2 regions of the Hoeflea sp. 108 genome follow, and region 1 is predicted to be linked to the other one. Evidence: riboswitches for the same ligand, from Rfam matches in the RefSeq annotation. Region 1 holds a riboswitch; the other holds the start of a gene.
What was found. Region 1 has a riboswitch for thiamine pyrophosphate ahead of thiB (thiamine ABC transporter substrate binding subunit). Riboswitches for the same ligand answer to the same signal wherever they lie in the genome.
Positions count from the first base shown of each region.

Region 2: another riboswitch for thiamine pyrophosphate. It lies ahead of thiC (phosphomethylpyrimidine synthase ThiC); the one in region 1 lies ahead of thiB (thiamine ABC transporter substrate binding subunit).

Region 1 covers NZ_KB890024.1:4,541,699-4,556,817, reverse strand. The annotation lists gene B015_RS0122665 (RNA polymerase factor sigma-32) at 1-186, shown strand, start outside; gene B015_RS0122660 (M48 family metalloprotease) at 194-1,669, opposite strand; gene thiQ (thiamine ABC transporter ATP-binding protein) at 1,859-2,584, opposite strand; gene thiP (thiamine/thiamine pyrophosphate ABC transporter permease) at 2,581-4,197, opposite strand; gene thiB (thiamine ABC transporter substrate binding subunit) at 4,447-5,451, opposite strand; TPP riboswitch at 5,496-5,617, opposite strand; gene B015_RS0122640 (thiamine diphosphokinase) at 5,715-6,359, shown strand; gene B015_RS0122635 (ABC-F family ATP-binding cassette domain-containing protein) at 6,362-8,173, shown strand; gene B015_RS33915 (CcdB family protein) at 8,241-8,504, shown strand; gene B015_RS0122625 (hypothetical protein) at 8,696-10,258, opposite strand; gene B015_RS0122620 (adenylosuccinate synthase) at 10,336-11,634, opposite strand; gene B015_RS0122615 (DMT family transporter) at 11,828-12,721, shown strand; gene B015_RS0122610 (SulP family inorganic anion transporter) at 12,806-14,530, shown strand; gene B015_RS0122605 (ParB-like protein) at 14,527-15,119, shown strand, end outside.
Region 2 covers NZ_KB890024.1:4,285,254-4,300,372, forward strand. The annotation lists partial or broken gene B015_RS31360 (trypsin-like peptidase domain-containing protein) at 1-343, shown strand, start outside; gene mprF (bifunctional lysylphosphatidylglycerol flippase/synthetase MprF) at 739-3,354, shown strand; gene B015_RS0121240 (AcvB/VirJ family lysyl-phosphatidylglycerol hydrolase) at 3,351-4,691, shown strand; gene B015_RS0121245 (F0F1 ATP synthase subunit A) at 4,737-5,486, opposite strand; gene lpdA (dihydrolipoyl dehydrogenase) at 5,792-7,189, opposite strand; gene B015_RS0121255 (dihydrolipoamide acetyltransferase family protein) at 7,194-8,498, opposite strand; gene B015_RS0121260 (alpha-ketoacid dehydrogenase subunit beta) at 8,501-9,514, opposite strand; gene B015_RS0121265 (3-methyl-2-oxobutanoate dehydrogenase (2-methylpropanoyl-transferring) subunit alpha) at 9,518-10,753, opposite strand; TPP riboswitch at 10,942-11,058, shown strand; gene thiC (phosphomethylpyrimidine synthase ThiC) at 11,166-12,992, shown strand; gene thiO (glycine oxidase ThiO) at 12,989-13,984, shown strand; gene thiS (sulfur carrier protein ThiS) at 13,962-14,159, shown strand; gene B015_RS0121290 (thiazole synthase) at 14,164-14,937, shown strand; gene B015_RS0121295 (thiamine phosphate synthase) at 14,934-15,119, shown strand, end outside.

The DNA.
Region 1 (15,119 bases):
GTTCTCAACGCCCGTGAGCTGCAGATCATCGAGGAGCGCCGCCTGACCGAGGAGGGCGCCACGCTGGAGGAACTCGGCACGTCGCTTGGCATCTCCAAGGAGCGCGTTCGCCAGATCGAGACGCGCGCCATGGAAAAGCTGCGTTCGGCCTTGGTGAAGCAGAACGCCGCTTTCCTGGCAGCCTGAGCTGAAACTACCTGTCGGTAATGACCTTGACCTTGTCGCCGACCGAAACGGTGGCGCCTGGCGCGAGGCCGTTCAACACCCTGAACAGATCGAGCTTGCGGTCGACGCCGACCATGCCAGCGGCAAGCGAACCCATGGTCTGGCCCGGCTGAACCGTGACGACGCGGATGCGCAGCGGCTTGAGCGCTGCCTTCTCCGCCGGGGTCATGACGTGGAAGCTGGAGCTAACCGTGCGCGCAACGCTGTCGAGATCGGTGCTGGCGGTGGGGGCCGCCGTCAGCAGGCGATAGACCTGGGCGCCGGCGCGGATCACCACGATGTCGAACTGCCAGCCTTCGGCGCTGGCGCGAGCGAAGGCGGCTTCGTTGCCATTGATCGTCTCGGTGCGCACCGTGGCCGAATCGAGCCCGGCCACCCAGCCGCTGCGAACGTAGTCGGACAGCGACAGCCTGCTGTCGATGGTCACGCCGTCGAAGCGGATGGCCATGTTGCCCGGGCCGGTTGCAGTGACGGCGGCGGCCGTATTGTCGATGACGAAGCCCTGCGGCACCGAGAAGGAAATGCCGAGCTTCGGATGCAGGAAGGTCGTGCCGCGCACGTAGCCTTCATCTGGCGTGTCGCCGAACAAAAGCCCGTCGATGCCGGCCAGGAAGGAATCGCGGTCGCGCTTGCCGATGCCAGGTGCGCCGAACTGGCGGGCATGGCGCTGCGCCAGGTCGATGCGCTGCGGTGCGTTGGGGTGGCTCGCCAGGAAGTCGAGGCTGGCGTCGGTGGCGCCACTGACCGAGCGCAGGTCGCTGTAGGCGGCCATCGACTGCAGGAAGCGTCCGGCGGCGAACGGATCATAGCCGGCCTGGCCGCTCATCTTGATGCCGATGCCGTCGGCCTCGAGCTCCTGGTTGCGCGAGAACTGCGCCAGCCTGAGCTTGCCTCGGATCAATGCCGCCTTGGCGGTGGGGCTTTCGCCGAGCACGTCGGTGACGACCTTGGTCGCCAGCACTTCCTCGGCTTCCTTCTGCTGGCGCTGGACGCCATGGTTTGCGGTCACATGGCCCATCTCGTGGGCGATGACGGCGGCGAGCTCGGCCGAATCGTTGGCGAGAGCCAGGAGGCCGCGGGTTACGTAGAGATAGCCGCCCGGCAGCGCGAAGGCGTTGACGTTGGGCGAATTCAGGATGGTGATGCGATAGGTCTGGTTCGGATTGTCCGAAACCGTCGTCAGGCTGCCGACGACCTTGGCGACCATGCGCTCAAGCTTGGGGTCCGAATATTCGCCGCCATAGGTGGCGAGAATGCGTGGGTGCTGTGCCTTGGCGATCTCGGCCAGCTTGTCGTTGCGCGTTACATTGTCGACCGTCACCGGATTGTTGGACGGCTGGAAGCCCTGTTCGCGCAGGTCGCTCGAGTTGAACGGCTGGCAGCCGGCGACAAACGCCGACAGCGCAACCGCGAGGGCTAGTCGCGTGCGGCGGGGCGTGCTCATCTCGATATGGCCATGGCGGCGGGTAGGCAGGGCAGGTTCCTTTCAGGTCCGGGCAGAGGCGAAGCAGTACCCGCGGGCATAGCATGGACCTAGCCATACTCCCCTTGCCGACACAACAAGTCTTGTTTCACTTGTGCGGCGATTTGACCGTAAATTATGTCGGCTTCCGGGCAATGTGCCGTGATTATGTCATCGCCTTTCGTCTCCGATATAGCGGCGGAACGCCTCGGGTCCAGATTCATCAAAGAAATCAGGTGTCTTGCCGGTAGCCACAATGGCGCCGGCTTCGACAAAAACCATGTTTTGCGCCAGTTTTCGCGCGTCTTCCGGCTGGTGTGTCACGAAAAGCACGGTCATCTGGCGTTCGGCATGAACGCTGACCACCAGCTCCAGCATGTCGGCGCGCAAGGCTGGACCAAGCGAGGCAAACGGTTCGTCCAGCAGCAGCACCGGGCGGTCGCGCACCAGAACGCGGGCAAGTGCCACCCGCTGGCGCTCGCCGCCTGACAGCTCGCGGGGCAGCCGCTGCTCCATGCCGGCAAGGCCTACTCGCGCCAGCGCTTCGGCGACGTCCATGCGGTCGTGGGCCGAGAGCCGTAGCGAGGGCGAGCGGCCGAGCCCGACGTTCCTGGCGATGTCGAGATGGGCGAAAAGATTGTTCTCCTGGAACACCATGGACACGGGGCGTGCCGAGGGCGGTGCGCAGCTGACGTCGGCGCCGCCGATCAGCACACGCCCTTCGCGCGGTGTCTCGAAGCCGGCGACGAGATTGAGAAGCGTCGACTTGCCCGCGCCGCTCGGGCCCATGATCGCGGTGATCTCGCCTGCCGCGAAGGTCGTGTCGAAGGCTACCATGGTCTCGCCATAGCTGAACACCATGCGGTCGAGCTGCACCGCCTCGCCTTTTGCCGTCATCTGGAGGTCTCCTTGCCGAGGCGGTCGGCCAGCATCATCAAGGCAAGGCACAGGAGCCCGAGCATCAGTGCCAGGCCGGCTGCGTCCGCGGTGCGGTAGCTGCCCATGCGGGCGAGCAGAAGATAGGGCAGCGTCTGCACGGCGTCGCTGCCGAACAGTGCGATGACGCCGAGATCGCCGAGCGAAAGCGCTGTGGCAAAGGCAAACGCTGTCGCGAGCGGCCGCCGCAACACCGGCCAGTCGATCAGCCGCAGCCGGTTCCAGCCGGAAATGCCGAGCTGCGCGCAGAGCCATTCATGGCGCTCGGCCGCCGCGTCGTGGGCCGGGCGGATGGCGCGCACGGCAAAGGGCATCGCCATGACGGCATTGACGGTCACCACCATGAAGGGCGCGAGCGCGAAGACATCGACTGACTGCCGCACCAGCACGAACCAGCCTGCGCCGACAACGACAGGCGGCACCACCAGCACGAAGCCGGCGCCGGTGTCGGTCAGCCGCTCGAGCAGCGATCCCTTGCCGTCGGATCTGGAGGTGGCGAGAACCCGCCGGGCCATGACGAGCGATAGCGAAAGAGCGCAGGCCAGCGTTGCCGAGATCGAGGCGAAGACAAGGCTGGTCAGCGTGGCGCGATGAACCGACGCTTCGGTGGCAAGGCGGGCGAGGTCGGCTTCGAGACCCGACACCACTGTTGCTGCCATCGGCCCGCCAACGAAGACGAGGGCGGCCACTATCACCACGATGTTCAGGACCTTTTCGCCTGGCCCGGCCTCGATGTAGCTGCGCCGCGCCACCGACAGATTGGCGTCGCCAGTGGTGTTGGCGCCGAGCCGCATCAGGGTGAGCACGATCCCCGCGGTCAAGCCGATCTGAAGCAGCGTCAGGGCGACAGCCCGCGCAGGGTCGAAGTCGAAGCGCAGAGCCTGGTAGATAGCCACCTCCAGCGTGGTTGCCGCCGGTCCGCCGCCGAGCGTCAGCACAATGGTGAAGGAGGTGACGCAGAGCATGAACACCAGCCCGGCAACGCCGGGGAGGGCCGCACGTACCGCCGGCCATTCGATCAGTCGGAAGCTGGCGCGCGCCCCCATGCCAAGCTGGCTCGCCAACCGCCACTGGTCTGATGGCACGGTCTGCAGCGCCTCCAGCAAAAGCCGCGTCGCCAGTGGCATGTTGAAGAACACATGCGCGACCAGGATGCCGGACAGACCATAGACGCCCGGCCATGTGCCTCCGCTCAGTGCGCTCAATGGAGCGGCGAAGTAACCGGCACGGCCGTAAAGCGTGAGAATGCCGAGTGCGGCGACGATCGCCGGGAGTGCCAGCGGCACGGCAAACAGGCGCAGGATCAGCCCACGGCCGGGAAAAGCGGGATGGCGGGCAAGCGCGCGGGCGACGAGGATTGCCGGGGCCACCGACAGCAGCATCGACAGCAGCGCCTGCCAGATGGTGAAACGCGCGACGCGAAAAAGGTAGCTGTCGAAGGCGGCATAGGCGCCTTCGGGATTGCGCCAGGCCTCGATGCCGAGCCCGACGAATGCGCCACCGATCAGCATGCCGATGGCCACCAGCGCAAGGATGCCGGCTATGATGCGAGAGTCGGTGGGGGGAATGCGCATGCCGGGCTAGACGCGTTTGGAGCGTGCATGACGCAGAGCGGCTACGCTGTACTCTACGTTGCCCCCCTCTGTCCTGCCGGACATCTCCTCCACAAGGGGGGAGATCAGTTGCCTCACCGTTGCCGCTTCTTCTGTCACCGTCGTGATTGGCAAAGGCCGCGCAACTGCCAATCTCCCCCCTTGTGGGGGAGATGTCCGGCAGGACAGAGGGGGGCAACGTAGGGTGGTCACGTTCGAGCCTTTCGGGCCTTATTTGCTCATCACGCCGAGCCACTCGTCGACCCAGGCCTTGCGATTGGCAGCCACTTCATCGGCGCTGAAGATCAGTGTCTTTGCCGGCTTCACCAGCTTGTCGAAAGCGGGGTTGAGCGGCTTGTCGGTCTTGCCGGCGGGCAGCATCCAGTTGGTCTCGGGGACCGCGTCCTGGAAGCCGGGGCCGGTCATGAAGGCCATGAACTTTTCGGCCAGCGGGTTCTTGGCGCCCGTTGTGGTGATGCCGGCCACCTCGATCTGCAGGTAATGGCCTTCCTCGAAGGATGCGGCCTGGTAACGCTCGGTGTTCTCGGCGACCATGTGGTAGGCCGGCGAAGTGGTGTAGGACAGAACCATCGGCGCTTCGCCCTTGGTGAACAGGCCATAGGCCTCGCTCCAGCCCGGCGTCACCGTCAGCACGCGGCCCTTGAGCTTGGTCCAGGCTTCCGGCGCTTTGTCGCCATAGACCGACTTGACCCAGAGCAGAAGGCCGAGACCTGGTGTCGAGGTGCGCGGGTCCTGGATGGCGATCTTTTCTTCCGGATTGCCCTCGACAAGTTCCTTCAGGCTCTTGGGCGGGTTCTTCAGCTTTTCGGTGTCATAGACGACGGCGAAGTAGCCGTAGTCGTAGGGCACGAAGGTGTCGTCCTTCCAGTCGCCCGGAACCTTGACGTCGGCGCCGGCAGCACCGTGTGGTGTAAACAGGCCGGTGGCCTTCGCTTCGGTCGTCAGGTTGGTGTCGAGGCCAAGCACGATGTCGGCCTTGGTCGAGGCGCCTTCGAGCTTGACGCGGTTGAGAAGGGCGACGCCGTCGGCGACCGAGACGAAATCGACCGTGCAGGCGCATTCGGCTTCGAAGGCCTTTTTCACCTGCGGGCCGGGGCCCCATTCAGAGGTGAAGCTCTCATAGGTGTAGATGGTGAGTTTTCCCTCGGCCGAGGCCGGGAAGGCTGCAGCGGCCATCGCCAGGGCGGAAGTCAGGGATAGGATCAGCGAGCGCATCAGCGCCTCCTTCATTGGTGTTGAAAGGGAATTTGAAGCGCCGGGCGTCCGAAGCATCTAATCCCTCCGCCGGTACAAACCGGATCAGGTTCAGCGGGTTGGCCGGAACTCTCCATGCCTCTCAGCCGGCCCCGCTTGCGCGTGACAGGCACCCCGTTAGAGCGATCCAAGGAATAGAGCCGGCGAAGGGGCGGTGCAAGCCCAAGTTTCAGCGCTGCTCGCCGGCCTTCCGTTTCGGCCGCCGGGCTGGTAATGGCCTCGGCATGAGCCGGTTCACCATCCTTCTCGGCGGCGAGCTACTGCGGACGCCGCGCCTCGACCGCCAGGTCGCGGGCAGCCGCGTCATCGCGGCCGATTCCGGCATCCGCCACGCGGCGACGTTGGGCCTGATGCCGGAGCTCTGGCTCGGCGATTTCGACTCGGCCCCGGCTGAGCTCGATCCTGCTTTCGCCGCAGTGCCGCGCGAGGTGTTTCCCGCCGAAAAGAACAAGACCGACGGCGAGTTGGCAATTTCGGCCGCGCTGGAGCGTGGAGCGACATCGCTCGTGCTCGTCGGTGCCTTCGGTGGCGCCCGGTCCGACCATGCCTTTCTCCATTTCGCGCTGGCGCTTCGTCTCGCCGAAGGCGGCACCGAAGTCGTGCTGAGCAGCGGCCATCAGGAAGGCGTGCCGCTTCTTCCCGGTACGGCAAGCTTCGATTACGACGACGGCACGATGTTTTCGGTGCTCGCCTTCTCGGCGTTGACCGGCCTTACCGAGGAAGGCGCCAAGTGGTTGCTCGACAGCGTCGAGGTACCGTTCGGTTCGTCGCTCACCCTCTCCAACGAAGTCCAGGGCACCCTCAGGATTTCGCTCGGCAGCGGCCGCGCCCTGCTTGTCGCTCACCCCTATCCCGCTCCGGAATTCTGATCATGGCGCCACCGCTTCTCAATCTCGACGCCATCCGGCTGACCTTTGGCGGCGTGCCGCTGCTCGACGGCGCGGCACTTTCCGCATCATCAGGCGACAAGATCGCGCTCGTCGGCCGCAACGGCTCGGGCAAGTCGACGCTGCTCAAGATTGCCGCCGGCATGGTCGAGCCGACCGATGGCGAGGTGTTTCGCCAGCCTTCGGCGACGATCCGCTACCTGCCGCAAGCCCCTGACATGGACGGCTTCGCCAGTGTGCGGGCCTATGTCGAGGCTGGACTCGGACCGGCCGACGACAGTCACCGCGCCACCTACCTGCTCGACCATCTCGGCCTGACGGGCGAGGAGCGCCCGGGTGATCTCTCCGGTGGCGAGGCCCGCCGCGCGGCACTTGCCCGCGTCATGGCGCCCGAGCCCGATATCCTGCTGCTCGACGAGCCGACCAACCATCTCGATCTCTCCGTCATCGAGTGGCTGGAAGAAGAGCTCATCCGTACCTCGTCGGCGCTGATCCTGATCTCGCACGACCGCCGTTTCCTCGAGCGCGTCAGCCGCAACACGGTGTGGCTCGATCGCGGCCAGACGCGCCGGCTCGACCGTGGCTTTGCCCATTTCGAGGAGTGGCGCGATCAAATCCTCGAGGAGGAAGAGCGCGACCAGCACAAGCTCGGCCGCCAGATCGTGCGCGAGGAGCACTGGCTGCGCTATGGCGTGACGGCGCGCCGCAAGCGCAACATGCGCCGGCTAGGCGAGCTTCAGTCGATGCGCCAGAAATTCCGCAGCCATCGCGGCGCCGAGGGCGTGGCGACGATGGTGGCGAGCGATGCTGCCGAGTCCGGCAAGCTGGTCATCGAGGCCAAGAACATCGAAAAGAGCTTCGGCGACCTGACCGTGGTCAAGGGCTTCTCGACCCGCATCCAGCGCGGCGACCGCGTCGGCCTTGTCGGGCCGAACGGCGCCGGCAAGACGACATTGCTCAAGATGCTGACCGGCGAGCTTGACCCAGATGCCGGCACTGTGCGGCTTGGCGTCAATCTCGAGATCGCAACCCTCGACCAGAAGCGTGAAGCGGTCGATCCGAACGAGACGCTGTCCAGCTACCTGACCGACGGGCGCGGCGAGAACCTCGTCATCAACGGCGAGCAGCGCCACGTCGTCTCCTACATGAAGGACTTCCTGTTCAAACCCGAACAGGCGCGCACGCCGGTGCGCGAGCTCTCGGGCGGCGAGCGCGCCCGGCTGATCCTGGCGCGCGTGCTTGCTCGTCCGGCCAATTTGCTGGTGCTCGACGAACCGACCAACGATCTCGACATGGAGACGCTGGAACTGCTGCAGGAACTGGTCGCAGGCTTTGCCGGAACCGTCATCCTGGTCAGCCACGATCGCGATTTCCTCGACCGCACGGTGACCAGCATCATTGCGCCCGACGGCGACGGCAAATGGGTCGAATATGCCGGCGGCTATGCCGACATGCTGGCCCAGCGCGGCGGCACCAAGCTCGACGACCGCAAGTCACGCAAGGCGAATGGCGAGGCGAATGCGGTACGCAGCGAGCCCGACGCTCCGAAGGGACCGGCCAAGAAGCTGTCCTTCAAGCAGAAATTCGCGCTCGAGAATCTGCCGAAGAAGATGGAAGCGGTGACGGCATCGATCTCGCGGCTGGAAAATCAGATCGCCGACCCGGCCTTCTATGAACGTGATCCCCACGGCTTCCAGAAGACCATCGCCGCCCTCGATAAGGAGCGGGCGACGCTCACAGCCCTCGAGGAAGAATGGCTGGAGCTGGAGATGCTGCGCGAGGAGCTCGAAGGCTAAGGCTCGCACGCCCTATGCGTGCCCGCCATGCCGCGGAGCTCCCAAGCGTGTCCGCAAGCCGACGAATGTGACCATCGACGCTGCTTTGGAATGTCGAGAACCAGGCAACCCTGGATGCCTGGAACGACCATGTCGGCAAGAACGGGTTGCTCCTGGCCAAATATCGGATGTTCTGATTGCCAGATACGACCTGTTCGTTGGCCCTTATGAAGGCGGCTACCTGTTGGATTTGCAGACGAACCTGCTTGATCGTCTGAAATCGCGTGTGGTGCCGCCGCTCTTGCGAGCGGCAGAAATCCCCGCCGATCAGGAAGCTCAATCCGGTTTTTGAGATCGGTGGCCGCAAGGTCGTGGTGGCAGCACACCACATCAGCGCAGATGCCGTTTCCGATTTGGGAGAATCGCAGGAAATCTGGCTGAGCACCATGACGAGGCTGTAGCCGCCCTGGACCTGCTGTTCCAGTGCTTCTGACGCGGGAGCCTCCCGCGTCAGCCGCTTGATTGCATGCAGCCCGAAGGGCTTTAGCCCGCTTCCTTGGCCTGCCAGGCCTTCATCGCGTCTTCAAAGACCTTGTCGCCGGGGATGCCCTTTTCCATAGTGAACAAGGCACGGCGGCCCGACTTGTAGACGACGGGCACGTCGATCCAGCTCTGCCGGCGCAGAAGGTTCAAATTGGCGTCGACCTCGGCCTTGTTGTCGTTGAGCGCAACAAGGAAAAAGCCGTCGGCAATCTTGGCGGGAATGCCGAGCAGCGGGCTGCCGGCGTCCTGTTCGGAGCTTTTCAGCGCCACGCGCAGGATGTTTTCGATGCCGCCGCCCTCGAAGCCGTCTGGCGTCAGGAAGATCATCTCGAGGATGTGGCTCGCCGGCAGCGTCTTGTCGGCGTTGCGGCGGATGGTCATGCGCAGCTGGATGTCCTTGCCTGGAATCGTCGCCTCGGCGCGGATTGCCGGTTCGGGCGGCAGGTCGCCGCCGGGCGATTCCTGGACCACGGTCCAGACGACGGAGCCCTGCTCGGCCGAGCCTTGCGCCACATTGGTGCGCTCTTCATAGAAGATGGCCTTCTGGCCGACCGCGACAGGCGCGTTCTCGCTTGCGGGAGGCGTCGTTGCGCCGGCCGCCGGCGGGGTGGCAGGTGTTGCGGGGGTGGTTGGCGTCGCCGCAGCGGGCTCAGGCGTGGTCGCCGGGGCCGGTGCGGGCGGCTGTGTCAGGGCTGCTACCGAAGTGCCTTCGCCAACGCCGTTGGTGCCGCTGGCCGGGCCGGGATCGACCTCCTTGCCGTCCTGCGTCATGCGCTGGGTGAACTTGCCCGGCTCGCCATTGGCCGGCGCCTGGGCGTTCTGCGTGCCGTTGGCGGGCGGAGGCGTCGTCGCCTCGTTGGCCGGTGCCGGCGTCTCGGCGGGTTTGTCGGTGCCGGAGCCGACGAAGGCATCGCGGTTCGACCACAGCGCATAGCCGCCGACGCCGAGCACGGCGACCGCAACGGTCGCGGCGATCAGACCGCCGCTGATGCGCTTGCGCGGCTTCTGCCTGGTCGCCTGGAACGGGTCGATATCCTCGTCCCTGGTGGCCTCGAACTGGTCGTCCTCGGCCGGCAGGGCGGGCTGGTCGTCTTCGTCATGTTCAGCCGCGAACTCGGAAAGCTCCTCGCGGGCCTGCGGTGCGTAGGACGATGCCGGCGCCTGCGTCGGGTAGCTCGGCGTTGCCTTGGGCTGTGCCGGCGGCTGCGGAGCGGGTGTCGGCGTCATGGGCGCCAGCGGGCGCCGCACCTCGGGCTCCGGCGCGCGCGGCGTGTAGACGGGCTGGTTCTTGTTGCGGTCGATCGAGGAGAACACATTCTCCAGCTCCGCCAGCGGATCGTTCTCCACGGGCTTTGCGGTGAACTCCGCCTCGACCGTCGCGATGGCGTCCTCGAGCGCCTTCTTCTGGCGATCAGCGACCGCTTCGGGCGGCGGCGGATTGAGGGCTGCAAGCTTGGCCGCAATCGTGCTGCGGGCCTTGTCATACACCCGTGCCCGCATTGCGGGCGTCGTGTCGCCCATGCCATCAAGCGTCTTTTTCAGAACCGCTACGAAGTCTGCCATTCTCTCGTCGACCTATCTTGTCGTCCCTGGGCCGCGTCTCCGCCTGACATTGCGGCCCACCGGAAAGGTATCAAAAATTAGTCTTCAAACGGGTCGGTCACAAGTATCGTGTCGTCCCGCTCGGGGCTGGTCGACAGCAGCGCCACCGGCGCACCGATCAGTTCCTCGATGTAACGCACATATTTGACCGCCTGCGCCGGGAGATCGTTCCAGCTGCGTGCGCCGGCCGTGGTTCCCTTCCAGCCTTCGAGCGTCTCGTAGACCGGCTCGACCCGTGCCTGCGCGCCTTGGCTCGCGGGCAGGTAGTCGATCAGTTCGCCGTCCAGCTTGTAGCCGGTGCAGACCTTGATCTCGTCGAGGCCGTCGAGCACGTCGAGCTTGGTCAGCGCGATGCCCTTGATGCCGTTGACGGCAACCGCCTGGCGCACCAACACGGCGTCGAACCAGCCGCAGCGGCGCTTGCGGCCCGTCACCACGCCGAATTCATGGCCACGGGTGCCCAGGAACTCGCCGATTTCGTTCTGCTGTTCGGTCGGGAAGGGGCCCTCGCCGACGCGGGTGGTGTAGGCCTTGGTGATGCCGAGCACGTAGTGGATCGATCCCGGACCCATGCCTGAACCGGCAGCTGCCTGGCCGGCCACCGTGTTGGACGACGTCACGAACGGATAGGTGCCGTGGTCGATGTCGAGCAGGGTGCCCTGCGCGCCTTCGAACAGGATGCGTTCGCCGGCGCGGCGCTTGTCGTCGAGCACTTTCCAGACGCGATCCATGTAGGGCAGGATCTTGTCGGCGACCGAGGTCAACTCGGCCATGATGGCCTCGTGCGTCACCTCGGGATGGCCGAGGCCGCGGCGCATCGCATTGTGGTGCGTGAGCAGCCTGTCGACCTTGACGGGAAGCGTTTCCAAATCAGCCAGATCCATCACCCGCACCGCACGGCGGCCCACCTTGTCTTCGTAGGCGGGGCCGATGCCGCGACGGGTCGTGCCAATCTTCGTTCCCGAATTGGAGGCGGCGTCCTCGCGGAAACCATCCAGCTCGCGATGCAGCGACAGGATTAGCGCGGTGTTTTCGGCGATTTTCAGGCGGTCCGGACCGATGTCGACGCCCTGGGCGCGGATCTTCTCGATCTCGGCCACGAAGGCATGCGGATCGAAGACCACGCCATTGCCGATGACCGACAGCTTGCCCTCGCGGACGACGCCGGAAGGCAGCAGCGACAGCTTGTAGACCTTGCCGTCCACCACCAGCGTGTGGCCAGCATTGTGGCCGCCCTGGAAGCGCACCACCACATCGGCGCGTTCGGACAGCCAGTCCACGATCTTGCCCTTGCCTTCGTCGCCCCACTGGGAGCCGACGACCACCACATTGGCCATGATTTCTTCCTTCCGGTTTCGCGTTGGGTCGCGAACAGTTCAAAATGACAGGCCTCTATAGCGCCAAGCAATTGGAAGCGCGACCTTTCTTTGCCTCCCGAGGCACAACAAATTCCGTCTTTGGACGCATTTACTTGGCCGGAATGGCCACTTAGGCGGGAATTGCGCCTTTTTGTCAGCGAGAGCCTGCCTGATGTATCGAAATGCCTATGTGCTGCTGCTTCTGACCGCCCTGTTTTGGGGCGGCAACGCCGTGGCAGGCAAGCTGGCGGTAGGGCACGTCTCGCCGATGTTCCTGACCATGACACGCTGGGGCCTGGCTGCAGTGCTGCTCGGCGCGGTCGGCTGGCCGCGGCTTCAGCGCGACTGGACCGTGGTGCGCAAGCACCTGCCTTTCCTTGTCGGGCTGGGCATGATGGGCTTTACGCTGTTTAATGTCGCGCTCTACTCGGCACTCACTTTCACCACCGCCATCAATGCCAGCATCGAGCAGGCAGGCATGCCGATGGTCATCTTCGCCGCCAATTTCCTGTTCTTCCGCATCAAGGTCGCCTTCGCCCAGGTGGTCGGTTTCCTGTTGTCTCTGCTGGGCATTGCCCTCACCGCCAGCCATGGCGACTTTGCCACTTTGCTCGCGCTCGACATGAATTTCGGCGACGGCCTCATGCTGATCGCCGTGATCGTCTACAGCGCCTACACGGTGGCGCTGCGCTTCAAGCCCGATATCCACTGGCAGAGCCTGATGATCATGCTGACAGCCTCGGCCTTCGTCACCTCGATCCCTTTCGCTGCCTGGGAGTATGCAACCGGCCGGTTCATCGCACCCGATCCGGTGGGCTGGGCATTGACTGTCTATATCGTGCTCTTTCCTTCGCTCATTGCGCAGATCTTCTACATCCGCGGCGTCGAGTTGATCGGCGCCAACCGGGCCGGCCTGTTCATCAATATGGTGCCGATCTTCGGCACTATCCTGTCGGTGCTGATCATCGGCGAGGATTTCGAACTCTATCACGCCATCGCGTTTGCCCTGGTGCTCGGCGGCATCTGGCTTGCCGAGCACAGCGGGCGCAAGATGGCGCAACCGTAGCGGGAACGGGGAGCGCATATCCCGCGTTATTGCGGACAGCCGGGGCAGGTATGCCAGCGGGATCCGAAGATGGGCGAGGCTCGGATGCAAGATGAGGCCGATCGACGGACCGGGTTGCAGGGCTCGCGCCTGCTCTTCGGCGCCTTGCAGGGTTGGCGCAGCCGTGACTTGAGTGGCGACCTGACGGCGGGACTTACGCTTGCGGCGATCGCCATTCCCGAGCAGATGGCCACTGCCCGCCTTGGCGATTTTTCGCCTGAAGTAGGCTTCTTCGCCTTCATTGCCGGTTCGCTGGCTTTCGCCGTACTCGGCGCCAGCCGCTACCTTTCCGCCGGTGCGGATTCGACCATAACGCCCATTTTCGCTGGCGGTCTTGCGCTGATCGCCACATCAGGGTCGCCGCAATATGCCGCGCTTGCCGCCATGCTGGCGCTGATGGTCGGCGCCATCGTCGTCGCCGGCGGATTGCTGCGGCTGGGCTGGCTGGCCGACCTGTTGTCCGTCCCCGTGACCTCAGGCTTTCTTGCCGGCATTTCGCTGCACATCATCATTTCGCAATTGCCGGGGGTGCTCGGCCTGCCGGCCGGCAGCGGCGATGTCTTCCAAAGACTGGCGGCGATCTATCATGATTTCGGGCAGGTCAATCTGTCGAGCGTGGCACTCGGGTTCGGCGTGTTTGCCGTCGTCTTTGCCGGCGAACGCATCAGCCCGCGCATTCCCGGTGCGCTCATTGCTTTGGCGCTCGCGACCTTGGCCGTCGTCGCGTTCGACCTGCCACGCCACGGCGTCGCTGTTCTCGGACCACTGCCTGAAGGTTTGCCGAACATCTCCGTTCCGTCGGTCGCGGTCGAGGACCTGCGCACGCTCGTGCCCACGGCGCTACTGATTGCGCTGGTGGTGATGGTGCAGACGGCTGCGACCACACGCTCCTTTGCCGGCCGGTCCGGCCAGGGGCCTGACGTCAACCGCGACTTTGTCGGTGTCGGTGCAGGCAGCCTGCTTGCCGGCCTGTTCGGGGCTTTTCCCGTCAATGCCAGCCCGCCGCGCACGGCGATCGTTTCGGAGACAGGCGGCCGGTCGCAGCTTGCCGGCCTGTTTGCGGCGGCGATCGTGCTGGCGCTCGTCCTGTTCGGCGCCAGGCTGCTCGCAAATGTGCCGGAGGCGGCGCTGGCCGGTGTCCTGTTTTTCGTCGCGCTGCGCATCCTGCGCTGGCCGACCTTTGTCGCAACGCTCAGGCAGGCGCCGGTCGAGTTCGCATTGATCGTGGTCACCGCGATCGCGATCGTGGCGCTGCCGATCGAGGTCGGTGTTGCTACCGGCATCGTGCTCTCTTTGCTGCACGGGCTGTGGGGCATGACCCAGGCCCGCGCCATCGAGTTCGAGAAGGTGCCTGGCACTTCGATCTGGTGGCCGCCGGACAAGGGCAAGGCTGGCGAGCAGGTGGCCGGCGTGCTGGTGGTGGCGTTCCAGGCGCCGCTGTCCTTCGTCAATGCCGAGCGGTTCCAGCGTGACCTGCAGGCGATGATCGCGGCTCGCGCCGGCGACCTGCGGCATGTCGTGCTCGAATGCAGCAGCGTCACCGACATCGACTACACTGCGGCCGGGGTGCTTTCCGACGTCATCGCCTCCTGCCGAAGCTCGGGCGCCAGCTTTTCGATCGCGCGGCTGGAATCGGTGCGGGCGCAGGCAGCCCTTGCCCGCTTCGGTATCGCCGGCGAGCTGGGACCCGATCACATCTTCCGCAGTGTCGACAACGCCGTTGCCGCGCTGACCGGGCAGGCAGTCGCGAAGAAAGGCAGCCAGCCATGATGAGCGAAACCAAACCCACCCTGAAGCCGGTTCTGGTGGCAGACCTCAGGCCGACGCAGATCACGGTCGGCTACCATGAAGTGGCGCTGAAACGTCACGAACTGCGAGCACTTTCGGTGACCAAGGCAGGTGCTTTCCTCGGTCATCATTTCGTTCCCGTCGTGCTCGGGCCCAAGGGGCGAAACCACATCGTCGACCATCACCACCTTGCCCGGGCGCTGTATGAGGAGGGCGTCAAGGACGTCTTCGTCACCGTCATTGCCGACCTGTCCATGCTAGACAAGGAGGCTTTCCTGGTGGTGCTCGACAACCGCGCCTGGATGCATCCATTCGATGCGACGGGAAAAAGAAGGCCCTATGCGGAGATCCCGAAGTCGGTCGACAGGCTCGTCGACGATCCTTACCGCAGCCTCGCCGGCGAGGTCCGGCGCAGGGGCGGCTATGCCAAGGACCTGACACCGTTCGCCGAGTTCCTCTGGGCCGACTTCTTCCGCCGGCGCGTCGACCTTGCCCTGATGAAGGACGATTTCGACAAGGCATCGCGACAGGCATTGCAACTGGCCCGCCAGACGGTTGCGAACTATCTGCC
Region 2 (15,119 bases), 260 kb from region 1:
CATTCCGTCGAGCGAGGCGCAGAGCGTCGTCGACAGACTGATCCACGACGGCTCGATCCAGCACGGCTATGTCGGGCTGACGATCGGCGACGCCAGCGACAACACAGCACCGGCGGGCACAGACGCCCCCACAGGCGCGCTCGTCGCCAAGGTGACGGCAGGGGCACCGGCGGCGCATGCCGGGGTCAAGCCAGGCGATGTCGTGGTCAGTTTCGGCGGATCGCCGGTGCAGTCACCACGCGATCTGACGCGTCTGGTGGCCGACACGCGTCCGGGCACCGCAACGCACATCGTATTGCTGCGGGGCGGAAAGCAGGTCGATCTGCCGATCTCGGTCGGCAGCGGCCCGTCCGACCACAAGATCATGGTCAAGGCGAGCAACAACCTTGCGCCCGACGGCGCCGGCTGACGTATCGGGCATATCCTTCCAGCTCGTATCAACGGCGGCGTCAGCGAAAGCCGGCGCCGCCGAAACTGCATTTCGGCCTGAAATCCAGATGACCACACCAGTGTTCCTGCCGCGTCAAAACACCGCTAACCAAAATTTGCGTTGAGGCGGTTTCGGCGCCTTCGCTGCCGCAGCATTGCCGGAATCTGGCGTCATGAGTGACCGCGAAATCGGGGCGTCCGGACGCGTCGAGCGACGCCGAGGTTCACGACCTTCGAAAAAACAAAAGCTTAGGCGCCGCCGCGCAGCGACCCCAGGCGTGATCGAATATGCGAATGGAGTCGCCGAAGATGTCGGAGGCAGCTGCAGCAAGCGAAGCCCCGCTCCGCAAAGGCAGGGCCGAGGAGCTGATCGCGAAGCTTCTCGAGCCCCGGGTGCTGGGGCCGGTGATCGGCGCGGCACTGGTCGTGCTCGCCCTTGTGGTCGTGCACCAGATCAGCGGCGCTGTCCATCTCAGCGAAATCAGGCAGGCGCTGCGGGCCAGCGATCCCACGACAATCGCCCAGGCCGTCGGCCTGACCCTGATCAGCTTCGTCGCCATGTCGCTCTATGACGTCATGGCCGTCCATCGCGTCGCACCCGGGCGCGTACCGCTGTCGCTGGCGGCCTTTGCCGGCCTGGTCGGTTACAGCATTTCCAACGCGATCGGCTTCCATGTCTTTGTCGGCGGCCCAGTACGCTACCGAATCTACCAAAGTGCCGGCCTCGACGCCGCCGATGTCGGCCGTATCGTCGGCGTCTCCTTCCTGACCTTCACGTCGGGCATCATTGCCGTTCTTGGCATTGCCCTTCTGATCGACCCTGTCGGCCTGCCCTTCCTCAAGGCCATTTCACCGGCGACGGACCGCCTCATCGGCCTCGCCATACTGCTGGCCCTTGCCGGAACCCTCGCCTGGCTCGCCATGGCCCCCAGGCAGGTCACGCTTCTAAGCTGGCGCCTGCCTTTGCCGTCGGCCAGGAGCGCCGCGGCCCAGATTTTGATCGGCGTCGTCGACATCGGCGCCGCGGCAGCAGTGCTCTACGTGCTGCTGCCGCCCGATATCGCGCCGGGATTTGCGGTCTTCTTGCTTTTGTTCGTGGCGGCGATCACTGCCGGCATCATCAGCCATGCCCCCGGCGGCATCGGCATCATCGAGGCGACCATGCTCGTCGGGCTCGGCGCCGGCACAAGGCCCGATGTCATTGCCGCGCTCGTCGCGTTCCGGCTCATCTATTACGTGATCCCGCTCGCCTGCGCCGGCGTGGCCCTTGTCGGCCTCGAGGTCTATCGCGCCCGCCATGGCGTCAAGGCGCTGTCGGGTGGGGCGGTGGCGCTGAGCAGGCGCATCGTTGCACCGGTAGCGGCGGCACTCGTCTTCCTCGGCGGCGTCGTGCTGCTGCTCTCCGGCAACCTGCCTGCCGTCGACAACCGCATCGACTCGCTGAGCGACGTCGTGCCGCTGCCCTTTGCCGAAGCCTCGCACCTTGCCGCAAGCCTTGTCGGCCTGCTGCTCATCATCCTGGCGCGCGGCCTCTATCGCCGCATAGCGCTGGCCCGCGTCGCATCGATCGCGCTTCTGGTTGCAGGTGCTGTCTTCTCCCTGCTCAAGGGCATCGACTGGGAAGAAGCCTCGATCCTGCTGTTCGTCGCCGGCATCCTGCTCGCTTATCCAAAAGTTTTCTACCGCAAGGGCGACTGGCGCTCCTTCCGGCCGACGCCGACCTGGCTGGCGCTGATCGTCATCGTCTTGGGCTCGCTGACGCTGGTCGGCATGCTTGCCTATCGCCATGTCGACTACGCCGCCAGCCTGTGGTGGGACTTCGCCTGGAATGGCGACGCCTCGCGCTTCCTGCGCGCCACGCTGGCGCTGACGATCGTGGCGGCCGCTATCGCCGTCGACGCGCTGGTCAACCGGCCGCATGTCGCGGTTCAAGGAACAACCGATATTCCCGATGCCGTGCGCGACGTGCTCGAGACCACCTCGCACACCACTGGCAATGTCGCACTTTTGGGCGACAAGAAGTTCCTGGTCGCTCCCGATGACGACGCCTTCCTGATGTATGGTGTCGCCGGCCGGAGCTGGATCACCATGGGCGATCCTGTCGGCGACGCGGAAGCCGCCAAGGGCCTGATATGGCAGTTTGCCGAACGCGCCGACCGCACCGGCGCCCGCCCCGTCTTCTATTCGATCTCGCCGACCTATCTGACCACCTGCCTCGACCTCGGCCTGGCCATCCTGAAGATCGGCGAGGTCGCGCGCGTCGACCTCACGACCTTCTCGCTCGAAGGCGCCTCGCGGCAGGACTTCCGGTATGCCGACAAGCGCGCCACCCGCGAGGGGCTGGAATTCTCGATCATCCCAAAGGCTGAAGTCCCCGGCGTGATGGACGAATTGCAAGCAGTGTCCGACGCCTGGCTGGGCACCAAGGCCGGCCGCGAAAAGGGCTTTTCGCTCGGCCGCTTCGATCCGGAATATCTCGCCGAATTCGACTGCGCTGTGCTCAAGAAGGACGGCGCCATCGTCGCCTTCGCCAATCTCTGGCGCAGCGGCGACAAGAACGAATTGTCGATCGACCTGATGCGCTACCGCCATGGCGTCTCCAAGATCCTGATGGACGCGCTGTTTGCAAGGCTGCTGCTTTACGGAAAATCGGAGGGCTACAGCTGGTTCAACCTGGGTGCCGCCCCGCTGGCGGGCCTCGCCGACCACCCGCTCGCCTCGACCTGGAACAGGCTCGGCACCTTCGTCTACCGGCGGGCCGACGAATTCTATAACTTCGAAGGGCTGCGCGCCTTCAAGCAGAAGTTCGAGCCGGTGTGGACACCGCAATATCTCGCCTGCCCCAACGGACTTGCCATTCCGCAGGTGCTGATCGACGTGACCAATCTGATTTCGGGAAGCCCCATAAGGATCCTCAAAAGATGAAGCGGCTGGTTTTGCTCACGACCATGATTTCGTGCCTTTCGCCGGCTTTGGCATCGGCCCAGGACAGTCAGCCTAAGGCGCAGACAGTCACGGCGAGCCGCCTCGTCGACGTGCCTGTCACAGCACCTGACGGCGACGCCAAGGGCCTGGTGATCTACCTCTCGGACCGCAAAGGCTGGAGGCCAGCGGACGATGTCATCGTCAAGGCCATGCGCGACCAGGGCAATGTCGTGCTATCAGTCGACTTCGCCAAATACGCAGCGCAGCTTGATGCCGACACCGGTCAGTGCCTCTATGTCGTGGGTGAACTGACCGACCTCGCCCAGACAGCCCAGCGCCAGCTCGGCATCCAGACGTATCTGCCGCCTGTCATTGCCGGCTCTGGCGAAGGGGCAACCTTCGCTTATGCCGCGCTGGCCGACGCGCCGGTCAACACGCTCGGCGGCGCCATTGCTTCGGGCTTTGCCAACCGGTTGACGCTGAAAGAGCCGTTCTGTCCCGGTGCGACCGCCACGAAGACGGCCGACGGCTCCGCGTTCAGCTACGGCTTCGACAGCCCCCTGCCCGACCCTGCCTATCTGTTCGTCGAGGAGACGTCGCTGGACGCCGTCCAGGGCGAAGCAAAGGGTGCGCAGGGCATCTCGTTCGCAGCGCTCGACAGCACGGATACGGCCCAGCAGATTGTCGATGCGCTCGGTGAACTCGCCACCACCAACAAGCCCTTCGGCGATCTTCCGGCCGTCGACCTGCCGGCGGGCAAGTCGCCCGAGGCGGTCGCAGTGCTGGTATCGGGCGATGGCGGCTGGCGCGACCTCGACAAGACCATCGGCGAGTGGCTGTCGGGCAAGGGTGTCCATGTCGTCGGTCTCGACGCCCTGCATTATTTCTGGGCCAAGCGCACGCCGGAAGAACTGGCGCGCGATGTGACGAAGATGCTGGAGCGCGCCGACCCGACGAAGAAGCTGCCGGTCATGCTGATCGGCTATTCCTTCGGCGCCGACACGCTGCCTTTCGCTTATCCGTTGCTGCCGCCGGACCTGCAGAAGCGCACCAAGGTCATCGGCCTGATGGCGCCGGGACAGACGACGTCGTTCCAGGTCACCATCTCCGGCTGGCTCGGCATCGACGACAGCGGCTATGACATCCCTGCTGCAATTGCCAAGCTGCCGGCCAAGCAGGTGCTGTGCATCTATGGCGAAGAAGAAGACGACAGCGCCTGCCTCAGCCCCTCGCTCGCCAACCTCGCCAAGATCAAGACGACCGGCGGGCATCATTTCGACGGCGACTACGAAGCGCTGGGCCAGAAGATGCTCGACCAGCTGAAGGCAGCGAACTAACGCCAGGAGAACCGGGCGGCCCGCAATGCCGGCCGCCCCTGTTTCTCAGTGCCCAGGATGCAGGGCGTCGTTGAGATACATGCAGGTCAGCATCGTGAAGATATAGGCCTGTATCATTGCCATCAGCAGTTCAAGCGCCGTCAGCGCCACCGTCATCAGCAGTGGCAGCACCGCCCCCACGATGCCGAGCGTTCCGAGATCGGACATGCTGACGACGAAGCCGGCAAACACCTTGAGTGTGATGTGGCCGGCCAGCATGACCGCGAACAGACGCACCGAATGGCTGATCGGCCTCGAGATGTAGGACACGATCTCGATCGGCACGATGATGGGCGCCAGGATCAACGGCACACCCGACGGCAGGAACAGGCGAAAGAAGCCGAAGCCGTTCTTCCAGATGCCGTAGAGCGTGACCGTGCCGAACACCAGCATGGCGAAGCCGAAGGTGACGATGATGTGGCTGGTCACCGTGAAGGCATAGGGGAACATGCCGATCAGGTTGGCGATCAGGATGAAGGTGAACAGCGAGAACACCAGCGGGAAGAACTTCATCCCGCCCTCGCCGGCATTGTCGCGCAGGGTCTTGGCGACGAACTCGTAGACCAGTTCGGTAATCGACTGCAGCCGCGTCGGCACAAGCGCACGTCGGCTCGACGAAACCAGCATCAGCAACCCGCCGAGCACAGCGGCGCCCACCATGTAGGCCGAGGAGTTGGTGAAGGCGATCTGCTGGCCGCCCAGCTCAAACAGCGTGACGATCGGCTTGATTTCAAATTGTTCTAACGGTCCTGCCACGGCGCCTCTCCTGATGGTGCGATTGCTTGTGCGAAGACGCGTGCGGCCGGCAGCCCAAGTCCGATGGCAGCGGACAAGGACACATGGCGACGGCCTGCGGTGCCTGGGCACGCAGCGGTCTTGCGATTGATCCGGATGGATTGGGGTCGGGAAAACAATTGATCGGCGCCATCTCTTGGATGGGGCCGTCCCCGAACGTTCTAGGCACTGGTCGTCCAGTGCGCGGGCTTCCTAGCCCAAGCCTGCGGCGCGGGCAAGACGATAAGGTGACGCGGCCCGAAGGCCGCGCCCATGAATCACATGATTCAGATGTGCAACGCGTGACCGAGCGTGCGCAGTGCGGCTTCGAGGAACGCCTCGCCCTGGGTCGGATGGGCGTGGATTGTGCCGGCGATATCCTCCAGCCGAGCGCCCATTTCCAGCGCCAGGCTGAAGGCTGACGACAGCTCGGCCGTACCCGCGCCGACCGCCTGGATGCCAAGCACCAGATGGTTGTCCGCGCGGGCGACGATGCGGACGAAACCATCCTCGCTGGACAAGGTCATCGCCCGGCCATTGGCCGAGAACGGGAACTGCGCCGTCTTGATCTCGATGCCCAGAGCCTTGGCTTCATCGGGCGACAGGCCCGTGGTCACGACTTCCGGGTCGGTGAAGCAGACGGCGGGGATCGAACGCTTGTCCCAGCTGCGCTTGTGGCCGGCGACGATCTCGGCAACCATTTCGCCCTGCGCCATCGCCCGGTGCGCCAGCATCGGCTCGCCGGTGACGTCGCCGATGGCGTAGATGCCGCGCATCGAGGTGCGGCACTGCTCGTCGATGCGGATGAAACGGCCATCGCGGTCGAGGTCGATCTCTTCCAGCCCCCAGCCCTCGGTGACCGGCTTGCGGCCGACGGTGACCAGCACCTTGTCGGCCGAAATCTTCTGCTCGCTGCCATCGGCGGCTTCGACCAGCAATGCGTCGCCCTTGGAGGAGAGCCCCTTGGCCTTGGCGCCAGTCAGCACCTTGACGCCCAGCGCCTCGAGCCGCTTGGCGACGGGCCGCGTCAACTCGGCATCGTATTGCGGCAGGATGCGCGGCAGCGCCTCGACAACGGTCACCTTCGATCCGAGCTTGGCAAAGGCGGTGCCGAGTTCAAGCCCGATATAGCCTCCGCCGACGACGGCGAGGGTCTGCGGCACCTGCTTAAGCGACAGCGCCTCGGTCGACGAGATCACCGGTCCGCCGAAGGGCAGGAACGGCAGCTCGACCGGCGCGGAACCGGTGGCGATGACGATGGTCTCGGCGCGGATCACCTGCAGGCCGGTCTCGGTTTCGACCTCGACGGTCTTGCCGTCGCGGAACCGCGCCCAGCCGATCACCGCCTTGACGTGTGCCTTCTTGAGCAGGCCGGCAACGCCGGTGTTGAGCCGACCGACGATGCGGTCCTTCCAGGCGACAGTCTTGGCGAGGTCGATGGCCGGCGTGGCGACTGTGATGCCGAACGGGCTCTTGCCCGCCGCCATCTCGCTCGCCATCAGATATTCGTCCGCCGCGTGGATCATCGCCTTGGACGGGATGCAGCCAACATTGAGGCAGGTGCCGCCGGCCTTCACCGCCTCGACGATGACCGTGTCGATGCCGAGCTGGCCGGCGCGGATGGCGCAGATGTAGCCGCCAGGGCCGGCGCCGATGACGAGAAGCTTGCAGGAGATTTCCTTCACAGCCTCAGCCCTCCACGAAGATCATTGCCGGCGCCTCGAGCAGCGCCTTGAGACGCTGGACGAAAACAGCCGCATCCCAGCCGTCGATGACGCGATGGTCGAAGCTGGACGACAGGTTCATCATCTTGCGCGGCACGAACTGGGTACCGTCCCACATCGGCCGGATCATGATCTTGTTGACGCCGACGATCGCCACTTCCGGGTAATTGATGACGGGCGTGGTGGCCACACCGCCCATCGCCCCGAGCGAGGTGATGGTGATGGTCGAGCCGGTCAGCTCCTCGCGCGTTGCCGTTCCTGCCTTGGCCGCGTCGGCCAGGCGGTTGACCTCCGAGGCGCAGTCCCACAGGTCGCGCGCCTCTGCATGCCTGACGACAGGCACCATCAGGCCGCCCGGCGTCTGCGCCGCCATGCCGATATGGACACCGGCATGGCGCTGGATGACGCCAGCATCGTCGTCATAGATCGCGTTGAGCTGCGGCTGCTCGCCGACCGCCTTCACCAGCGCCCGCATGAGGAAAGGCAGCAATGTCAGCTTCGGCCTGTCCGGCTTCTTCGAGGCGTTGAGCTTGGCGCGCAGCTCCTCCAGCGAGGTGACGTCGACCTCCTCGATATAGGTGATGTGCGGGATGCGCGACTTGGCCAGCGCCATCTTCTCGGCGATACGCCGACGCAGACCGATGACCTTGATCTCCTCGACCCCGGTCTTTTCCTGAAAGCCGGCGACAGGAACCGCCGCACCGCGCGCGGCAAAGCCGTCGAGGTCCTCATGCGTGATGCGGCCGGCAGGCCCGGTGCCTGGCACCTGGCGCAGGTCGATACCGGCTTCCTTGGCGCGCATCCTGACGGCTGGCGACGCCAGCGGACGCTCGCCTTCGGGGCGCGGCAGGCCAACGGTCGTGGCGCGCGGTACAGGTTTGAGCGCTGCGGAATTGACCGCGGGCTTCGCCGCCGCCGAACCTGGCTCATCTTTCTTAGCCGGCGCAGGAGCTAACTTGGCAGGCTCCGCTGCCTTTGCTTCCGGCTTCGCCTCCGCGGCTGCCGGCTCGGCCGCGACTGGCGCATCGCCCGCGACCTTGATCCTGACGATGGGCGAACCGACCGGAACCGTGTCGCCGATCTCGGCTCCGAGCCAGAGGATTTCGCCGTCGACGGGGGACGGAATCTCGACCGTCGCCTTGTCGGTCATGACGGCTGCCAGCACCGCGTCCTCGCGCACGAGGTCGCCGATCTTGACGTGCCATTCGACCAGCTCGGCCTCGGCCACGCCTTCTCCGACGTCGGGAAGCTTGATGACATGTTCGCCCATGCTCAGGCCTCCATCGTTTCGATCAGGGCTTCGCCGACGCGTTTCGGGCCCGGGAAGTAGTCCCACTCCTGCGCATGCGGATAGGGCGTGTCCCAGCCGGTGACGCGGGCAACGGGCGCTTCGAGGTGGTAGAAGCAGTGCTCCTGCACAAGGGCTGCGAGCTCGGCGCCGAAGCCGGAGGTCAGCGTCGCTTCATGCACCACCACGCAGCGGCGGGTCTTCTTGACCGAGGCGACGATGGTTTCAAGATCGAGCGGCAACAGCGTCCTGAGGTCGATGACCTCGGCGTCGATGCCGGTCTCCTCGGCTGCGGCCTGGGCGACATAGACCATGGTGCCATAGGCGAGAACGGTGACCGCCGAACCCGGCCGGCGGATTTCCGCCTTGCCGAGCGGCACGGTGAAATGCCCCTCCGGCACCTCGCCCAGCTCATGCTTCGACCAGGCCGTCACGGGCCTGTCGTGATGGCCGTCGAAGGGGCCGTTGTACAATCGTTTCGGCTCCAGAAAGATCACCGGATCCGGGTCTTCGATCGAGGCGATCAGCAGGCCCTTGGCATCGATCGGATTGGACGGAACCACCACCTTGAGACCGGAAACATGGGTAAACAGGGCCTCGGGGCTCTGGCTGTGGGTCTGGCCGCCGAAGATGCCGCCGCCCGTGGGCATGCGGATGACGATCGGACAGGTGAACTCGCCGTTCGAGCGATAACGCAACCGTGCCGCTTCCGAAACGATCTGGTCATATGCTGGATAGACATAGTCGGCGAACTGCACTTCGATGCAGGGCCTGAGGCCGTAGGCGGCCATGCCTATGGCGGCACCGACGATGCCCAGCTCGCTGATCGGCGCGTCGAAGCAGCGCGAGCGGCCGTATTTCTGCTGGAGCCCCTGGGTGCAGCGGAAGACGCCGCCGAAATAGCCGACGTCCTCACCGAACACCACGACGTTGTCGTCACGGCCCATGGCGACATCCATGGCGCTGCGGATAGCCTCGATCATTGTCATGCGCGGCATGGGCTACACTCCCGCCTTCTGGCGCTGGCGACGGAGATGCGGCGGCATCTCGGCATAGACGCCCTCGAACATGTCGCGCGTCGACGGCTTGCCGCCGGCATGCAGCGTGCCGTGGCTCTCGGCTTCCTTCTGCGCCGAAATCACCGCCTCGAGGATTTCCGCCTCGGTCTGCTTGTGGCGCTCGTCCGACCACAGGCCGCGGCGAATGAGATGGTTCTTGAGCCTGATCACCGGGTCGCCCAGCGGCCATGCGTCCGACTCGGTCTTCGGCCGATAGGCGGACGGATCGTCCGATGTCGAATGCGCGCCGACACGGTAGGTGACGTATTCGACCAGCGTCGGCCCGAGATTGCTGCGGGCACGCTCGGTCGCCCATTTCGCCACCGCATGAACGGCGAGATAGTCGTTGCCGTCGACGCGCAGCGCCGGAATGCCGAAGCCGAGGCCGCGGGCGGCGAAGGTGCCGGAGCCGCCGCGGGCGATGCCCTGGAATGTTGAGATCGCCCACTGGTTGTTGACGACGTTGAGCACCACGGGCGCCCGGTAGGTCGAGGCGAAGACGAGGGCGGCATGGAAATCGCTCTCGGCGGTGGCACCGTCGCCGACCCAGCCGACCGCGATCTTGGTGTCGCCCTTGATGGCGGACGCCATCGCCCAGCCGACGGCCTGGATGTATTGGGTCGTCAAATTGCCCGAGATCGAGAAGAAGCCGTGATCCTTTGCCGAATACATGATCGGCAACTGGCGGCCCTTCAGCGGATCTTTCTCGTTGGAATAGATCTGGTTCATCATCTCGACCATCGGATAGCCACCCGCGATCAGCAGGCCGGCCTGGCGATAGGTCGGGAAATTCATGTCGCCCTGGATGAGCGCCTTGCGGAAGGCGCAGCTGACCGCCTCCTCGCCCATATGCTGCATGTAGAACGAGGTCTTGCCCTGGCGCTGGGCCATCTGCATGCGCGCGTCGAAGGTGCGCAGCGTCATCATGTGGCGCAGGCCCTCGAGTTGCTCCTCGTCGGTCAGCGTGCCGGCCCAGGGGCCAACGGCATCGCCCTCGCGGTTGAGCACGCGAATGATCGAATAGGCGAGGTCGCGGATCGTCCGGGGATCGACGTCGACAGGCGGCCTGTCGACCGAACCGGCCTTGGGGATCGGCACGTTGGAGAAGTCGGGCGTGCCGCCCGGGCGCACTTCGGGCTCGGGCACATGGAACTTGAGCGGCGCGGGATTGTCCGTCACGGATGCTCCTCCTGTCTCGCGCGCAGGCCAAACGGTCCTCCCTGCGCGGCAGACAATTTATGTCAGTAACGCTGACCTATTATCCGATCGCGACGGGAACTGCAATGGGGTCCCGACGTCGGGACTTTGGCATTCTCTCGCCGTCTGCGAAAGGCCGTTGACAGCACGCCCATTCCGCGCCCATGCTTAGGGTTCACCAGGGGGGTCCCGACAAGGGGCTGAGATACTGCTGGCTCGCGCAGCGCAGTGACCCGTTGAACCTGATCCAGTTCACACTGGCGTAGGGACGGTGCGAGGCGCAGCGGCCGGTCAATCCGGTTTGGCATTCGGGCATACGCCCGAAGTCCCCCAGGCAAACCTCACCTCCTCCTCCTCGCACGAACTGGGTCTCCATCGTAACGGAGACTCACTCATGAATGCCCACACCCCGACAGTCACGACAGGCGAACTTCCCGCCTCGCGGAAAGTCCACAAGCAAGGCCTGATCCACCCCGGCATCCGCGTGCCGATGCGCGAGATTTCGGTGCATCCGAGCGCCGGCGAGCCTCCTGTCACCGTCTATGATTCATCCGGGCCCTACACCGATGCGTCGGTGAAGACCGACATCGAGCGCGGCCTGCCCCGCCTGCGCGAGGACTGGATCGTCTCCCGTGGAGACGTCGAGCGTTACGATGGCCGCAAGGTCAAGGACGAGGACAACGGCTTTGTCTCGGCCGACCGACTGACGCCGGAATTCCCCGTCCGCAACGCGCCGCTGCGAGCCACCGGCGGCCGTGCCGTCACCCAGCTCGCTTATGCCCGCGCCGGCATCGTCACACCCGAGATGGAGTTCGTCGCCATCCGCGAAAACCTCGGCCGCGAGCAGATCAAGGCGAAACTCCAGCGTGACGGCGAGAGCTTCGGTGCAGCCATTCCCGATTTCGTCACGCCCGAATTCGTTCGCGACGAGGTCGCCCGCGGCCGCGCCATCATCCCCTCCAACATCAACCACCCCGAGAGCGAGCCGATGATCATCGGTCGCAATTTCCTGGTGAAGATCAACGCCAACATCGGCAATTCCGCCGTCACCTCGTCGATGGCAGAGGAGGTCGAGAAGATGGTGTGGGCGACACGCTGGGGCGGCGACACGGTGATGGACCTGTCGACGGGGCGCAATATCCACAACATCCGCGACTGGATCATCCGCAATTCGCCGGTGCCAATCGGCACGGTGCCACTCTACCAGGCGCTCGAAAAAGTCGGCGGCATTGCCGAAAACCTGACCTGGGAGGTGTTCCGCGACACGCTCATCGAGCAGGCAGAACAGGGCGTCGACTACTTCACCATCCATGCCGGCGTGCGGCTCGCCTACATCCACCTGACCGTCGACCGCGTCACCGGCATCGTCTCGCGCGGCGGCTCGATCATGGCGGAGTGGTGCCTGCATCATCACAAGGAGAGCTTCCTCTACGAGCATTTCGAGGAAATCTGCGACATCTGCCGGACCTATGACGTCGCCTTCTCGCTCGGTGACGGCCTGCGCCCCGGCTCGATCGCGGACGCCAATGACGCCGCCCAGTTCGCCGAACTGGAGACGCTGGGCGAGCTCACCAAGATCGCCTGGGCCAAGGACTGCCAGGTGATGATCGAGGGCCCTGGCCACGTGCCGATGCACAAGATCAAGGAGAACATGGACAAGCAGTTGGCGGTGTGCGGCGAAGCGCCTTTCTACACGCTCGGGCCGCTGACCACCGACATCGCACCCGGCTACGACCACATCACATCGGGCATTGGTGCGGCGATGATCGGCTGGTTCGGCACGGCGATGCTCTGCTACGTCACGCCCAAGGAGCACCTTGGTTTGCCCGACCGCGACGACGTCAAGGTTGGCGTCATCACCTACAAGATCGCGGCCCATGCGGCCGACCTCGCCAAGGGCCATCCGGCGGCCAAGGTCAGGGACGATGCCCTGTCGCGGGCGCGCTTCGAGTTCCGCTGGGAGGACCAGTTCAACCTCTCGCTCGACCCGGAGACGGCGCGCTCCTACCACGACCAGACCTTGCCTAAGGAAGCGCACAAGGTGGCGCATTTCTGCTCGATGTGCGGCCCGAAATTCTGCTCGATGCGGATCTCCCACGACATCCGCGCCGAGGCGCAGAAGGAAGGACTGGCGGCGATGGCGGCGAAATACCGCGACGGCGGCGACCTCTACATGCCGGTCGACAACGCCGAGCCGGCGGAGACAGCGAGCCAGCCATGAAAGTGCTGATCCGCGGTGCGGGCGTCGCCGGATTGACGCTCGCACACGAGTTGGCGGCGCGCGGCGCTGAGGTGACTGTGGTCGACATCAGAAGGCAAATCGCCGGCAATGCCTCCTGGCAGGCCGGCGGCATGCTGGCGCCATGGTGCGAGCGCGAGAGCGCCGAACAGACGGTGCTGTCGCTCGGACGGTGCGCCGGAGACTGGTGGTCGACTGCCCTGCCCGGCCAGATCATGCGCAACGGCACGCTGGTCGTGGCGCCGGCCCGCGACACGGGCGAGCTCCAGCGCTTCGCGCGTCGCACGTCAGGCTACCGCGAGGTGGACGCCGAGGCGATTGCCGCACTCGAGCCAGACCTTGAAGGCCGTTTCGGGCGTGCCCTGCTCTTCGCCGGGGAGGCGCATCTTGATCCGCGCAAGGCGTTGCTCGGGCTGCACGAAAAGCTGGTGCAGATGGGCGTACGCTTCGAGTTCGGCTACGGCGCCGTGCAGGCGCCCAGCGTGCCTGATATCGAAGCCGACTGCACCGGCATGGCCGATATCAGGCCAGACCTGCGCGGCGTGCGCGGCGAGATGCTGATCCTCAGAATGTCTGAGGTCTCGCTGGCGCGGCCGGTGCGGCTGCTGCATCCGCGTTTTCCCGTCTATGTCGTGCCGCGCTCCGACAACCTGTTCATGGTCGGCGCGACGATGATCGAGAGCGATGCGGCGGGGCCGATGTCAGCGCGCTCAGTGATGGAACTGCTCAACGCTGCCTATGCGCTGCATCCGGCCTTCGGCGAAGCCGAGCTGGTCGAAACGGGGGTCGGCGTGCGGCCCGCCTTTGCCGACAACCTGCCGCGCGTCGAGCGATCGGGAAACACGGTCCGCATCAACGGCCTCTACCGCCACGGCTTCCTGCTCGCGCCAGCCATGGCGCAACAGGCCGCCGACATGATCCTGGGCCAGAAGACGAAGAAGGAGCGCGCCCATGAAGCTCACCGTCAACGGTGAAAGCCAGGAGGTCGCGGCCGGCACGCTGGCGGCGCTTCTTGCCGAGCTCGACTACGAAGGCAGCTGGCTCGCCACTGCGCTGAACGGCGAAATCGTGCCGGCAAGGGAACGCGACGGCTGCACCTTGGCAGAAGGCGACCGCATCGAAATCCTCGCGCCGATGAAGGGAGGGTGAGGCCATGCTCGAACTCTACGGTCAAAAGGTCGCGTCCCGCTTGCTGCTGGGCACCGCGCTCTACCCCTCGCCCGCCATCATGGCCGAGGCGATCAAGGCGTCGGGCGCCGACATCGTCACCGTCTCGCTGCGCCGGGAGACCTCGGGCGGCAAGACGGGCGGAAAATTCTGGTCGCTCATCCAGTCGCTCGACATGCGGGTGTTGCCCAACACCGCCGGCTGCCATTCGGTCAAGGAGGCGGTGACGACGGCGCGTATGGCGCGCGAGGTCTTTGGCACGAACTGGATCAAGCTTGAAGTCATCGGCAACCACGACACGCTGCAGCCCGACGTGTTCGGCCTGGTCGAGGCGGCCAAGATACTGTCGGCCGAAGGCTTCGAGGTTTTTCCCTATACGACCGACGATCTGGTCGTCGCCGGACGGCTGCTCGATGCCGGCTGCAAGGTGCTGATGCCATGGTGTGCACCGATCGGATCTGCGAGGGGCCCGCAGAACCTCGATGCCCTGCGCAGCCTGCGCGGCCATTTCCCTGATGTGCCACTGATCGTCGACGCCGGCATCGGCCGCCCGTCGCATGCGGCAACAGTCATGGAGCTCGGCTACGACGCCGTGCTGCTCAACACCGCCGTTGCCAAGGCAGGCGATCCCGTCGCCATGGGCGCTGCTTTCGGCAAGGCGGTCGATGCGGGGCGGCAGGCATTCCGCGCCGGCCCGCTCGAACCGCGCGACATGGCCGTCCCCTCCACCCCCCTTATCGGCATGGCAGCATTTTCATGAAGCTCGACCCATTCTACCTCATCGTCGATTCAGCAGCGTGGATCGAACGCCTCGTGCCGCTCGGCGTGAAGCTGGTGCAGCTGCGCATCAAGGATATGAACGACGCCACCCTGCGCCGCGAAATCCGCTCCGCGAAGGCCATCTGCGAACGCCACGGCTGCCGGCTTATCGTCAACGACTAC